DNA from 2 places in the Pseudomonas sp. ZS1P83 genome. Region 1 is predicted to be linked to the other one. Evidence: riboswitches for the same ligand, from Rfam matches in the RefSeq annotation. Region 1 holds a riboswitch; the other holds the start of a gene.
What was found. Region 1 has a riboswitch for cobalamin ahead of ACYZT0_RS09235 (ABC transporter substrate-binding protein). Riboswitches for the same ligand answer to the same signal wherever they lie in the genome.
Positions count from the first base shown of each region.

Region 2: it holds a riboswitch for cobalamin, as region 1 does, so the genes downstream of both, cobO (cob(I)yrinic acid a,c-diamide adenosyltransferase) here and ACYZT0_RS09235 (ABC transporter substrate-binding protein) in region 1, are expected to answer to the same signal.

Region 1 covers NZ_CM142706.1:1,912,761-1,919,775, forward strand. Annotated here, with positions in the region: gene ACYZT0_RS09220 (potassium transporter Kup) at 1-1,158, shown strand, start outside; gene ACYZT0_RS09225 (ABC transporter ATP-binding protein) at 1,224-2,015, opposite strand; gene ACYZT0_RS09230 (FecCD family ABC transporter permease) at 2,012-3,028, opposite strand; gene ACYZT0_RS09235 (ABC transporter substrate-binding protein) at 3,025-4,038, opposite strand; cobalamin riboswitch at 4,179-4,374, opposite strand; gene ACYZT0_RS09240 (lipid-binding SYLF domain-containing protein) at 4,444-5,004, opposite strand; partial or broken gene ACYZT0_RS09245 (D-glutamate cyclase family protein) at 5,312-5,664, opposite strand; partial or broken gene ACYZT0_RS09250 (OprD family outer membrane porin) at 5,748-5,831, shown strand; gene ACYZT0_RS09255 (TOBE domain-containing protein) at 6,054-6,269, shown strand; partial or broken gene ACYZT0_RS09260 (sigma 54-dependent transcriptional regulator) at 6,310-6,624, opposite strand; partial or broken gene nirB (nitrite reductase large subunit NirB) at 7,006-7,015, shown strand, end outside.
Region 2 covers NZ_CM142706.1:1,079,901-1,086,915, forward strand. Annotated here, with positions in the region: gene ACYZT0_RS05220 (O-methyltransferase) at 1-333, shown strand, start outside; gene ACYZT0_RS05225 (PQQ-dependent sugar dehydrogenase) at 338-1,651, opposite strand; gene ACYZT0_RS05230 (hypothetical protein) at 1,720-2,304, opposite strand; cobalamin riboswitch at 2,459-2,692, shown strand; gene cobO (cob(I)yrinic acid a,c-diamide adenosyltransferase) at 2,773-3,384, shown strand; gene ACYZT0_RS05240 (cobyrinate a,c-diamide synthase) at 3,395-4,732, shown strand; gene bluB (5,6-dimethylbenzimidazole synthase) at 4,729-5,379, shown strand; gene cbiB (adenosylcobinamide-phosphate synthase CbiB) at 5,376-6,284, shown strand; gene cobD (threonine-phosphate decarboxylase CobD) at 6,277-7,015, shown strand, end outside.

The sequences.
Region 1 (7,015 bases):
TTTGGTCGCAAACCGATTTCTCGTGCCTGGTTTATTTTGGTGTTGCCGGGGCTGGTACTCAATTATTTTGGCCAGGGTGCCTTGATCCTGGAGAACCCGGAGGCTGTGCGTAATCCGTTCTATTTGCTTGCGCCGAGCTGGGCACTGCTGCCGATGGTCGCGCTCTCCACCTTGGCCGCCATCATCGCTTCTCAAGCAGTGATCTCTGGTGCTTTCTCCCTGACGCGCCAAGCCATTCAGTTAGGGTACGTCCCTCGCATGTTTATCCAGCACACTTCCAGCCAGGAGCAGGGGCAGATTTACATCGGCACGGTCAACTGGGCGCTGATGGTCGGTGTCGTATTGCTGGTGATCGGTTTCGAGTCATCCAGTGCCTTGGCCGCCGCTTATGGAGTCGCGGTGACGGGAACCATGTTGATCACGACAATTTTATCCTCGGCCGTCGTCCTGCTCCTTTGGAAAACGCCGCGCTGGCTGGCCATCCCGATGCTTCTCGGCTTTTTGTTAGTAGACAGCCTGTATTTCGCGGCCAACGCGCCGAAAATTTTTCAAGGCGGTGCGTTCCCTGTGATTGCCGGCATTGGCCTGTTCATCTTGATGACCACATGGAAACGGGGCAGGAAGATTATTGTTGAGCGGCTGGATGAGACCGCGCTTCCACTACCACTATTCATCAGTAGCATCCGTACGCAGCCTCCCCATCGCGTACAGGGCACGGCGGTTTTTCTTACGGCCAGGGCAGATGCTGTTCCGCATGCGCTACTGCACAATCTCCTGCATAACCAAGTTTTGCATGAGCAAGTGGTACTGCTCACCGTGGTGTCCGAAGACAGTCCTCGCGTGAGTGCTGACCGGCGATTTGAGGTTGAAGCCTATGGCGAAGGGTTCTTCCGGGTCAGTTTGCACTTTGGTTTTATCGAGGAGCCCGATGTACCCCAAGCGTTGAGTCTCTGTCATTTGAATGAGCTGGATTTCAGCCCGATGCGCACGACCTATTTCCTCAGCCGGGAGACGGTGATCCCAACCAAGCGCATTGGTATGGCACGCTGGCGAGAGAGTCTGTTCGCGTTTCTGCTGAAGAATGCCAACAGCAACCTGAAGTATTTCAAATTACCACTGAACAGGGTGATTGAACTGGGGACTCAGGTGGAGATGTAAGGATGAGCAAGGACGCCTCTGCCAGTCGCCTGGGGTTCGACATATCTCGAATACCCGAGAGCAAGTCAAACAGAACGAAATCGCAGGATCTGCGCTCCATCGAAAGGGTCGATTAGGTAATGCGCCTGCACGCCGAACGTATCCTGCAGGCATTGCGGGGTCAGCACCTCCAGTGGCTTGCCGAGGGCCACTAATCGCCCCCGATCCAGTACCGCCAATCGATCACAGGTCAGCGCCTGATTCAGGTCATGCAGGGCTATCAATGTCGTCACTGGCAGAGCCTGTACAACTTTTAGAATGGCGAGCTGATGCTGGATATCCAAGTGATTGGTCGGTTCGTCCAGCAACAGAATCTGCGGGCGCTGGGCCAAGGCGCGAGCGATGTGGACACGCTGACGTTCACCGCCGGACAGACTGTGCCAGGTACGGTTTTTCAGGTGCGTTGCATCGACGTCGCGCAGCGCCTGCAGGACGATGGCATCGTCCTCACTTGACCACGGGCTCAAGGCCGACAGCCACGGCGTTCGGCCCAGGGCTACGGCGTCAAACACACTGATGGCATCCAAGGTGTCGGCCTGTTGCTCAACCACCGCCAGGGTTTGCGCGATGGTTTGCCGTGACAGCGCCTTGAGGCACTGGCCGTTGAGGTGGATGTCTCCCCGGCCAGGGACGCGCACGCCGGCCAGCAGTTTGAGCAGCGTGGATTTTCCCGAACCGTTGGGCCCGACGAGGCCCAGGGTTTCACCACGACGGATGTCTAGGTGGATGTTGTGCAGTAACTCAGCGTCGCGGACATGGAACCCGAGGCCGGAACAACGCAGTACGGAGTCGCCGATAACAGGCGAGGCAGCATTCATCGGGCATTCCTCCGACCGATCAGGATCAACGCGAACACCGGCGCGCCAACCAATGCAGTGATGACCCCGACCGGGATCACCTGGCCTTTGATCATCGTCCGGGAGAGGACATCGGCGGCGATCAGAAACACTGCACCACCCAGCGCACTTGCCGGCAGCAGACGCGCATGCCGGGTGCCCAGCAGCAGTCGCACGGCATGGGGAATGACCAGTCCGACGAAACCGATGGAGCCGACGATCGACACCATCACTGCCGTCACCAGTGCGGCGCAGCTGATCAGTAGAAATTGCACTCGGCGTACCGGAATACCGAGCGAGGCGGCTGAGTCGGCGCCAAAAGTGAAGGCATCCAACGCCCGACGGTGCCACAGGCACACCGCGAGACCGATCAATGCCACGGGCACCGACAGCCACACCGATGGCCAGCGCACGCCGCTGAGATTGCCCAGCAACCAGAACATGATGCCGCGGGCCTGTTCGGAACTGGCCGACTTGGTGATCAGAAATGCCGTGAGCGCATTGAACAACTGCGAACCGGCAATCCCCGCCAGGATGATCTGCCCGGTACCGCCGTTTGAGCCACTGGCACGGGCCAGTAAAACAACCACGGCGAAGGCGGCAACGGCGCCGGAAAACGCCCCGACCGACAGCGAAATCAGCCCCGCCCCGAGGCCCAGCAATGCTACCAGTACAGCGCCCGTCGAGGCGCCGGCAGAAATGCCGAGCAGATAAGGATCGGCCAGCGGGTTACGCAACAGCGATTGCAGGATCACCCCGCAGGTGGCCAGGCCCGCACCGCAGGCCGCTGCCACCAGCGCGCGGGTCAGGCGGTAATTCCAGACGATGCCTTCGTCTATCGGGTCGAGGACATAACCAGCAGTCCACAGTTTGTTGGCCAGCACCTGGAACACCACGCTCGGTTCGATGCTCGTTTCACCGATGGCCACACCGGCAATCACGGCCAGCAGAAGTGTCAGCAATGCCAGCAGTGTACGAATCAGCGTCGTGGTCATTTCGGTAGGTCGGAGCCGTTGATGGCTGATGCCAGGGCTTCAAGGCCGTCGAACATTCTCACGCTGGCCTGCATGGCCATGGCGTCGAGGATGATGATGCGGTTGTTTTTCACGGCGTCCATGTTGCGGGTCACTGGGTCGCTGCGCAGGAATTCCAGTTTCTTTTGATAGTCGTCAGCCGGGAAGCGACGGCGATCCATGCGTGCGATGACCAGGAAGGTCGGGTTGGCCTTGGCGATGGTTTCCCAGCCGACGGTAGGCCATTCTTCGTCGGACTCCACAACGTTACGCACGCCCAAGGTGTTGAGCATAAAGTCGGGAATGCCCTTGTGCCCGGCGACATAGGGATCGATATCCAGACTGGCGCTGGAGAACCAGAACAGCGCGCTGGTGTGCTTCAGATCCTTGTTCTGTACGGTGGCAATGGACTTGGCCAGGCTGGCCTTGAGTTGGGCGTTCAGCTGCTGGCCACGTTCCTGCACATCGAAGATTTCAGCCAATTGGCTGATGCTTTTGTAGAGGCTGTCGATGCGAAATGCCTCCAGACGTGTGCCGTCGGCACCGACCAGGTTGTCCTTGGCTTCGCAGTCGGACGGCATCAGGTAGGTCGGGATCTTCAGTTCGTGAAACTGGTCGCGAGTCCCAACCACGCCTTGCGGACCGACCATCCACTCCAGTTCCACGGCCACCAGTTGTGGACGCTTGCCGATCACCGCCTCGAAACTCGGCTCGTTATCGGCCAGGCGTTCGATCGTGTCGTTCTCTGTCTTGTACTTGGCCAGCACATCGTTGAACCACAGCGAAGTGCCGACCAGCGTGTTGCCAAGGCCCATGGCGTAAAGCATTTCTGTGCCAGCCTGGCCGATGGTCACGGCACGGCTGGGTGCCTGCTGAAAGGTCAACGTGCTGCCACAGTTCTCGACAGTCAGGGGATAGTGGGTCGGGGTCGCATGGGCGAGGGTGGACAGACCCAGGGCCGTGGCGAGGGTGGCAAGGCGGGACAGCAGCATGACGCAATCTCCATTTGACCGTACAAGAGCAGGGGTACGGACTGGAAACACATCATCGAACGCTGCCATTGAAGCAGTGAAGTGCCGATCACTCAGGTGAGGCTCGGCGCAAGGATGTCCTTCCCGGACACCCCGCCGGTTAGTGATTTGCTTGGCCGGCAGGTCTCCTGACTGATGCGTCGTCGCCAGGCTCCAGCCTTCCCGGGAGTGATCCCAGTGGCAGTTCAGGAGCAGGCTCAGCATCTACAGTTGCGGGGGCAGTTCCGTTTGATGCCGTGTCAGGCATCTCGGATTCCCTATTAATCCCATTTGGAAACCGGCGGCCGGCATGGTAGTCGATCATGCCGAATAGCACCACTGACCGGCACTGTGTGTCTGGCGCATCCGTGCGCCAGACGGCCGGCTTTAGCGTTTGATCAGGGAAATCTTGGTTCCTTCAATGCTGACCCCAGCCATTAACCCCTGCTGGTCGAAAATGAACGCGTAGGCATCGTCTTTCAGCGTCGAGCTGGACAAATTCTTCGACACCCCTTCATCAACCACAACAACAGTGGGTCCTACGCCGATTTCCCAGCCCTTGGTTTCGCGTACATAGTTCACGGCTTTGTCGGTCATCAGGAAAACCACATAGCCATACGACTGAGCGCCTGCTTGCAGGCCCCATGACCCGGTTACGGAGTTGTAATAACCCACTACTGTCTTGCCCTTTAACAATTCGCCTTCGCCATAGCTACCGCCAAACACAAGGCCCGCCTTGATAATTTTCGGGAAGACCAGTATTGCTTTGGCGTTGTGCGAGATTTTTTCGGCAAAGGGCGTGGCCTTGTAGAGCGTCTGCAACGCTTGCCGAGAATCGACATTCAGATCCTCGGCGGTTGCCGCAGCTGCAGTGTTCAAGAAGCTCGCCGATGCCAGTGAGGCGGTCGCAAGGACGATCGATAGGAAGAACCGCATTGACTGAGTCATTTTCGTACTCCGATACGGGAGCATTGGATATGAGCAGCAGTCAGCGCCTGCCCCCGGCAGAATTCGAGCCTACTGAAGTTATCCGGCGCACCCTAAAGTGTGTGAACCACTGGCTTCGCCCTCGAATGAAGCAGGCCATGGGCCTTTGATCATGGGCGATGCCATCACCTGCTTTGACCTCTGCGCCGAGGCCGGGTTCGTCGTCAGAGACCTCAGTTTTACTGACGGACTCGGTCAAGCTACCAAACCCGCAGCAGGCAACCGCATAAGTGTTGAATGTCTGCTTCTGGCCGAAGTTCCCACGCGTTTACAAAGCACTGTTGCACAAGTCTTTCACCAGCATGCAGCCGGGGGCATGGGTGATGCACAGTGGCGGACGTGACGCCTGCACGATCGATTGAGGCGTCACACCGCACGCCCAGAATACCGGTATTTCGTCAGACTCAACGGGTACGGCATCGCCGTTGTCCGGGGTCTCAAGTGCGCGGATACCGATCAGCGACGGATCGCCGATATGCACGGGAGCGCCGTGGACGTTGGGCATGCGTGCAGTGATTTGAATGGCTTGAATGGCTTGAATGGCTTGGATGGCGGCAGCGGCTTCATCGGCCGCATGCTGACCACCAGCTTGCCACTCAGTCGCGCGGTGGGGCGCGTGTCGCTCAAAAGCGACGTACGTTATGCGCGCAGTACCGAAGACGGCAACTTTCGGGATCTCGACAACCAGGCCTTCGGTGCGTTGCAAAGCGCGCTACGACTACAACTTTGCCGCACTCGGTGTGCCGGGGTTGACCTTCATGACCCGCTACCTCTCTGGCGACAATGTGCAACGAACCGTGCTGGGCGAATCACCTGGATGAGAATCGCCTGATCGTCAGCTATACGCTGGCTGTGGTAGATGATTTTCAGGGGGGGGACTGTCAATTTGTATATTCAATTCAGGAATAAGCAAATCAATATATATTCCTTTTAATATTAGTCCGAGAAGTTCATTTTGAAGGCCTGCACATCCGTGCGGATGTATCTGACCTCAGACAGGAAGCCTCATCATGACCATCAAAGCGATCAACGTCCGCAACCAGTTCAAGGGCGTCATCAAGGAAATTGTGACGGGCGAAGTGGTCTCCGAAATCGATGTGCAAACCGCCTCCGGTATCGTCACCTCGGTAATTACTACCCGTTCAGTGCGCGATCTTGAATTGAAAGTGGGGAGCGAGGTGATTGCCTTCGTCAAATCCACCGAGGTCTCGATCGCCAAGCTCTGAAATGGCTTGGGTTTGAGTCCGACGGCCTGGGGGTGCGGCGTCAACCTGACACCTGCTTCCAGTCGAGGGCGAAGCGCGCCAGGTATTTGCGCAGACGATCAGCATCATTCGGTTGTGCTTTTGCCTGACGTGAGACGCCAAACAGGCGTCGCCCCGCATCGGACAGGCTGTCCGCCTGCCGGCATACGTCGAGTACGGCTTTGAGTTGCAGGCGATCGAACAGGTCCATCTCGAGGTTTTCACCGAGCAACCTGTTCAGGCCGTCGTCTGGCTGAGCCAGGCCCCAGGCGTAGCGCAGACGATCAATTTCTTCCTCGACCTGGGCTTCATCGATACGTCCGCTGTCGGCCAATGTTCCGCCGGGTGGCAAATTCTGATCGGAACGGGATAGCTTCGTGCACTTTTATAAGGCCGTGCAACACGCCTCTGCACTATGCGAAGGCAAATATCGGGCTTTCATGGGCACCCGTGGTCCACGTTTACCTGCGCAAGCACGGCCTACGGCCGACTGGCACAAAGTCTGCAAGACACTGTTCAGGCCCACTGTGAATGCAGTCGAGTGGGCAGCCCCCTCGGTCAACGACGATCGATTGGCCGAACAGGTCGTGGGCAACATCGGTGGATCCGGCATAGATGCCTGACCTGGCACCGTAAATGAACAGGCAAAGACGCCTGGAACCGCAAGGTTTCAGGCGTTTTTTTTTGCTTTTTGAACAGCTATAGACGGGTGTCTCTTATGAATTCCA
Region 2 (7,015 bases), 830 kb from region 1:
GCGGGGCTTGCCGAGCGGATTGACCTACGCTTGGCGCCCGCGCTGGAAACCTTGGCCCTGCTGGATCAGCAAGAGCCGTTCGACCTGATCTTCATTGATGCCGACAAAGCCAACTACCCACGTTATCTGGAGCACGCCCTGCGACTGCTGCGCGTCGGTGGTCTGGCGGTGTTTGATAACACGCTGTGGAGCGGACGGGTGCTTGAGGAAAATCCCGAGAGCGAAGACACCCGAGCCATCCAGGCGCTCAATCGCGCCTTGAAGGATGACTCGCGTGTGGATCTGTCATTGTTGCCGTTGGGCGATGGATTGACCCTGTGCCGTAAGCGCTAAGCGTTTACTTGGCCGCCGATACGCGCCACACCTTGTTCCCCACGTCATCCGCTACCAACAAATCACCCTGCTGATCAATCACCACGCCTACGGGACGGCCCATGGCTTTTTCCTCGTCATTGAGGAACCCTGTGAGCACATCAATCGGCTGCCCGATCGGTTTCCCCGCGTTGAACGGTACGAAAATCACTTTGTAGCCACTGTGCGGCTTACGGTTCCATGAGCCATGCTGGCCGATGAATGCGCCTTCCTTGAACTGCGCTGGCAGCGTGTTGCCTTCAGCGAACGTCAGGCCCAGCGATGCGGTATGCGGGCCGACCGCGTAGTCCGGAGCAATGGCCTTGGCCACGAGGTCGGGGTTTCGCGGCTCGACGCGAATGTCGACGTGCTGGCCGTAATAGCTGTAAGGCCAGCCATAAAACGCGCCGTCCTTGACCGAAGTGATGTAGTCCGGCACCAGGTCGCTGCCGATTTCGTCGCGCTCGTTGACCGCCGTCCACAGTGCGCCGCTCTGAGGCTCCCAGGCCAGACCGTTCGGATTACGAATCCCCGAGGCGAAGATTCGATGGTTGCCGGTGGCACGATCCACTTCCCAGATCGCCGCGCGACCTTCTTCCTTGTCCATGCCGTTTTCAGCCACGTTGCTGTTGGAGCCCACCGTGACGTACAACTTGCTGCCGTCCTTGCTGGCGATGACGTTTTTGGTCCAGTGGTGATTCAGCGTACCGCCCGGCAGGTCTATCACCTTCATTGGCTGTGACTTGACCGCCGTCTCGCCGTTTTCATAGTGGAAGCGCAGCAAGCGGTCCGTGTCGGCGACGTACAGGTCATTGCCGACCAGGGTCATGCCGAAGGGTGAGTTTAGGTTTTCCAGAAACACCGTTCGGGTTTCGGCGATGCCGTCGTGGTCCTTGTCCCGCAGCAGCGTGATGCGGTTCGGGCTCGGGACTGTGGCGCCGGCACGGCCCATGACTTTGCCCATGACCCAGCCACGGATGCCTTTGCCGTCATCGGGTTTGGGCGGGGCATTGGTTTCGGCGACCAGCACGTCGCCGTTGGGCAACACGTAGAGCCAGCGCGGGTGATCGAGACCTTCAGCAAAGGCCGCCACCTGAGTCCCTGTCGCAGCGATGGGTTTCGCGCCGTTCGGCCAGCCGATCGCCGGGGCGATGTTCACCGTCGGGATCAGGGTTTTGTTTGGTTCTGGCAGCTTGGGCGACGGGCCGGTGCCGTCGGAGACTTGCAGCCTGGAGGTTTCACCACAGGCGGCAAGCCCTCCGGCGAACACGATGACGAGAGCGAACTGAGGCTTGCGCATGCTGATCTTCCCTATGAATGCATTGTTCTAATCAATAGAGAAGCGCAGGTGCGCGATGGTTCAACCGGTCAGCCGCGGGCTTCCTTGAGCAGCACGGCAATGCCGGGGTGATAGTTGCCGGCTTCGTTGCGCAACTTGCGATAGGCGTAGGGGAAATACCAGGCCACCGCGCAGGTGTGTTCCTTTTGCAGGTCGTGGACCATGTCCTGGAGTTCTTCCGGAGTAGTGCTTTGTTGAGCCTTTTGTGGCGCAACGAACAGGCAGCCGAGTTTCAGGTCGCTGGCGTAGCTGATGCGCTTGGCGTCGCTGGTGATGTCCTGCAATGCTTGAGTCAGGTTCAGGCTGTTGACGCGTGGCCAGCGCTGGCTCGTCTGAAGGTAAGCGCGTTCTTCGCGGGTAGCGATAAACAGATCGGCGCGGCCATTGCGTTCGCCTTCTTCGGTCTGTTTACGGGTCGGTGTTTGTTGCAGTGTAACCATTTCCGCCATCCACGCAGCGGCGGACAGCAGGCTCAGGTTGGCTTTTTCGTCGAACCAGTAAGGCGTGTCGTTATCGCCGCGCACGGCGTTGTAGCGGTCGATACAGTCAAACCAGCGTTCCAGCACCGGGCGCAGGAATTCCAGCTTCGGATTGCTGATGATCATGCCTTGCATGTGGCTCACCTTTGTTATTGTGTTGTGAGGTTGTGGCTCTTTGATATCACTGCTGGGAGTGTGGCACAAGATTGGCGTCAGATAATTGATCGACGGCAGTTATTCGCTCGCAGTCTGCCTGTCTTCAATTGACGCTCCATCCCCAACCCTCTAACCTTCGCGGCTTGTTTCAGGTGCTCTGTGACCTTGGTCGACAGAGTGAAACAGGGAAGCCGGTGAGTACGTTCATTCAACTAATGAAGAACCACGATCCCGGCGCTGCCCCCGCAACGGTAAATGAGTAAAGACTGCGCCTTGAGCCACTGTGTTGATCTCGACATGGGAAGGCGCGCAGTCAGGCGAATCGCCGCTCATGAGCCCGGAGACCGGCCTGATCCATCCAGCGGCATCACGGTGGGCGATGCCAGGCTTTTTGCCGTCTATTCTTGTGCCTGCCCGCCGTTATCCAGCCTCAACGGAGAGCTCCCCATGCCTGATACCCCCGATCGTGACGAACGTCATCTGGCACGCATGCTGCGCAAAAAAGCCGTGATCGACGAACGCATCGCCAACTCCCCGAATGAATGCGGCCTGCTGCTGGTGCTGACCGGAAACGGCAAAGGAAAAAGCAGCTCGGCTTTCGGCATGCTCGCCCGGTCCATGGGCCACGGCATGCAGTGTGGCGTGGTGCAGTTCATCAAGGGGCGCAACAGCACCGGCGAAGAACTGTTCTTCCGGCGCTTCCCGGAACAGGTGCGTTTTCATGTGATGGGCGAGGGCTTCACCTGGGAAACCCAGGATCGCCAGCGTGACATCGCCGCCGCTGAAGCGGCGTGGGCGGTGTCCCGCGAATTGCTCAGTGATCCGTCGATTGGCCTGGTGGTGCTGGATGAGTTGAACATTGCGCTCAAGCACGGCTACCTCGATCTCGATCAGGTACTCAGCGATTTGCAGGCGCGTCCGCCGATGCAGCATGTGCTGGTCACCGGTCGCGGCGCTAAGCCGGAGATGATCGAACTAGCTGACACGGTCACCGAAATGGGCGTGATCAAACACGCGTTCCAGGCCGGGATCAAAGCGCAAAAAGGCGTCGAGCTGTGAATACTACATTATGAAAATCAGTCGTCACTGCCCGGCGGTACTGATTGCCGCGCCGGCCTCCGGTCAGGGCAAGACCACCGTCACCGCCGCGCTGGCCCGTTTGCATCGCAATCAGGGGCGCAAGGTTCGCGTGTTCAAGTGCGGCCCGGACTTTCTCGACCCGATGATTCTCGAGCGCGCCAGCGGTGCGCCGGTGTATCAACTGGACATGTGGATGGTCGGCGAGCAGGAAAGTCGTCGTCTGTTGTGGGAAGCCGCCGGCGAAGCCGATCTGATCCTCATCGAAGGCGTCATGGGGTTGTTTGACGGTACGCCGTCCAGCGCTGATCTGGCGCGGCATTTTGGTGTGCCGGTGCTGGGTGTGATCGACGGCACCGCCATGGCCCAGACCTTTGGCGCACTGGCCCTGGGGCTGGCGCGCTATCAGCCGGATTTGCCGTTTGCCGGTGTGCTGGCCAACCGCGTCGGCACCCTGCGTCACGCGCAATTACTTGAAGGCAGCCTCACTGAAGGTTTGCGCTGGTACGGTGCCTTGTCCCGGGAAACCGGGATCGAATTGCCGAGTCGTCATTTGGGTCTGGTTCAGGCCAGTGAGTTGAACGATCTCGACCTGCGCCTCGATGCAGCGGCCGATGCACTGGCCAGCAGTTGCGAGGTCGCGCTGCCACCGGCGGTGGAATTCGCAGCCCCTGATGAGATCGCTGCCGAGCTGTTGCTGGCCGGAGTGCGAATTGCCGTGGCCCGTGACGAAGCGTTTGCCTTCACCTATGGCGCGAGCCTCGACCTGCTGCGCGCCATGGGCGCCGAATTGGCGTTTTTCTCGCCGATCCGTGATGCGCAATTGCCGGAAGCGGACAGCCTCTATCTGCCAGGCGGTTATCCCGAACTGCACCATGTGGCGCTGTCACAGAACACCACAATGCTGTCCGCAATCCGCGCTCACCATGCGGCGGGTAAACCGTTGTTGGCCGAGTGTGGTGGCATGCTTTATTTGCTTGATTCGTTGACCGATGTCGAGGGCGCTCGCGCTGAAATGGTCGGCTTGCTGGCGGGGGATGCGGTGATGCAAAAGCGTCTGGCCGCGTTGGCGTTGCAGGCGGTCGAGTTGCCGGAAGGTTCGTTGCGCGGGCACACCTATCACCATTCGCTGACCAGCACCGAGCTTGAGCCAATCGCTCGTGGCCTGAGCCCTAACGGCGGGCGTGGGGCAGAGGCGGTTTATCGTGAAGGGCGGATGACCGCCTCTTATGTGCACTTCTATTTCCCGTCCAATCCATCGGCGGTTGCCGCGCTATTTGCGCCTGACCAAAACCCTGTGGGAGCGGGCTTGCCCGCGAAGAGGCCATGACTGACCACGCATTCAGCCAGGCCGAACGCGAAGCGGTCTACCGAGCCATCGGCGAACGCCGTGACATGCGTCATTTCAGCGGCGGCACGGTCGAGCCCGCGTTACTGCGGCGCCTGCTCGAAGCGGCGCATCAGGCACCGAGTGTTGGCCTGATGCAGCCTTGGCGCTTCATCCGCATCAGTGATCGAGCCCTGCGTGGCAAGATTCAGTTACTGGTGGAAGAAGAACGCATCCGCACCGCCGAAGCCCTTGGCGAGCGCACTGACGAATTCATGAAGTTGAAAGTCGAAGGCATCAACGACTGCGCCGAAGTGTTGGTCGCCGCGCTGATGGACGATCGCGAGCGCCATATCTTCGGCCGTCGCACTTTGCCGGAAATGGACATGGCCTCGTTGTCCTGCGCGATCCAGAACCTCTGGCTGGCCTCCCGCGCCGAAGGACTGGGCATGGGCTGGGTGTCGCTGTTCGAGCCGCAAGCCCTGGCGGACCTGCTGGGTTTGCCGGCCGGTGCCAAGCCCTTGGCCGTGCTTTGCCTGGGGCCGGTCAAGGCATTCTATCCAGCGCCGATGCTGGTACTCGAAGGCTGGGCGCAGGCGCGTCCGCTCAGTGAGCTGCTGTACGAAAATTATTGGGGAGTGAGTCAATGAGTGTGGCGTTGTTGAGTGTCGCCGCGGTTGCGCTGGATGCGCTGCTGGGTGAACCCAAACGCTGGCATCCGCTGGTGGCGTTCGGCCGTTTTGCCGACCGCATCGAGCAACGTTTCAACTCCGGCGGTCGCGGCTGGCGTAGCCACGGCGTCACCGCATGGGTGATCGCGGTGTTGCCACTGACTTTGCTGGCGACTGCATTGTCCTGGGCGCCTTATGTCGGTTGGCTGGTCGAGATTCTAGCGCTGTACTGCGCCCTCGGCATGCGCAGCCTCGGTGAACACGTCGAGCCGGTGGCCAAAGCCCTGCGCAGCGATGATCTGGACGAGGCGCGCAAACGCGTGGGTTATCTGGTCAGTCGCCAGACCAGCGAACTGGATAAAACCGAAGTCGCCCGCGCCGCCACCGAATCCGTATTGGAGAACGGCAGTGACGCGGTGTTTGCCGCGTTGTTCTGGTTTGCCGTGGCCGGCGCGCCCGGTGTGGTGCTCTACCGTTTGAGCAACACCCTTGATGCGATGTGGGGTTACCGCAACGAACGCTTCGAACGTTTCGGCTGGGCGGCGGCGAAGATCGACGACGTCCTCAACTACATTCCTGCGCGTCTGGTGGCATTGACCTACGCGCTGCTGGGCAAAACCCGACTGGCGCTGAGATGCTGGCGTACCCAAGGCCCGACCTGGGACAGCCCGAATGCCGGCCCGGTGATGGCGGCGGGTGCCGGTGCGCTCGGCGTCGAATTGGGCGGGGCGGCGATTTATCACGGTGAACTGCATCAGCGTCCACAACTGGGCGAAGGCGTGCCGGCGGACGCCGACTCCATCGACCGTGGCTGGCAATTAGTCCAGCGCGGGGTATGGTTATGGTTGCTGATCCTCTGCGTGGGGGCTGAATTCTATGCTTGAGCACGGTGGTCGGTTACGCAAGGCGGCGCTCGAATACGGCATCGCCGAAGCCGATTGGCTCGACCTGTCCAGCGGCCTTGCGCCCTGGCCGTTTCCGGTGCCGCAGATCCCGTTGCGGGCCTGGGCGCGTTTGCCGGAAACCGATGACGGTCTGGAGCAGGCGGCCTGTGATTATTACGGCGCCGCTCAGGTGCTGCCAGTAGCCGGCTCGCAAATGGCGATCCAGTTGCTGCCGCGTTTGCGCCGGGCGGGCAAGGTCGGCGTGCTCTCGCCGTGTTACGCCGAACACGCCGAAGCGTGGCGACGCAATGGCTACATCGTGCGTGAAGTGCTGGAGCAGGAAGTCGACTTCTATCTCGACAGCCTCGACGTGCTGGTGGTGGTCAATCCGAACAATCCTACTGGCCTGAGCCTGACACCGAGTCGGTTGCTGGACTGGCACTCGCGGCTGGCCCAGCGCGGTGGCTGGCTGGTGGTGGACGAGGCGTTCATGGACAACACGCAGCATCTGAGCCTGGCACCTTTTGCCCATGAGGTCGGGTTGATTGTGCTGCGTTCCTTCGGCAAGTTTTTCGGACTGGCCGGTGTGCGCCTGGGTTTCGTGCTGGCCGAGCGCAAGTTGCTCAAATTGCTGGCCGAGCAAGTGGGGCCGTGGGCGGTCAGCGGACCGACGCGGGTGCTGGGTCAGGCCTGTCTGCTGGATACCGAAGGGCATGCCCGACAACGGGTTC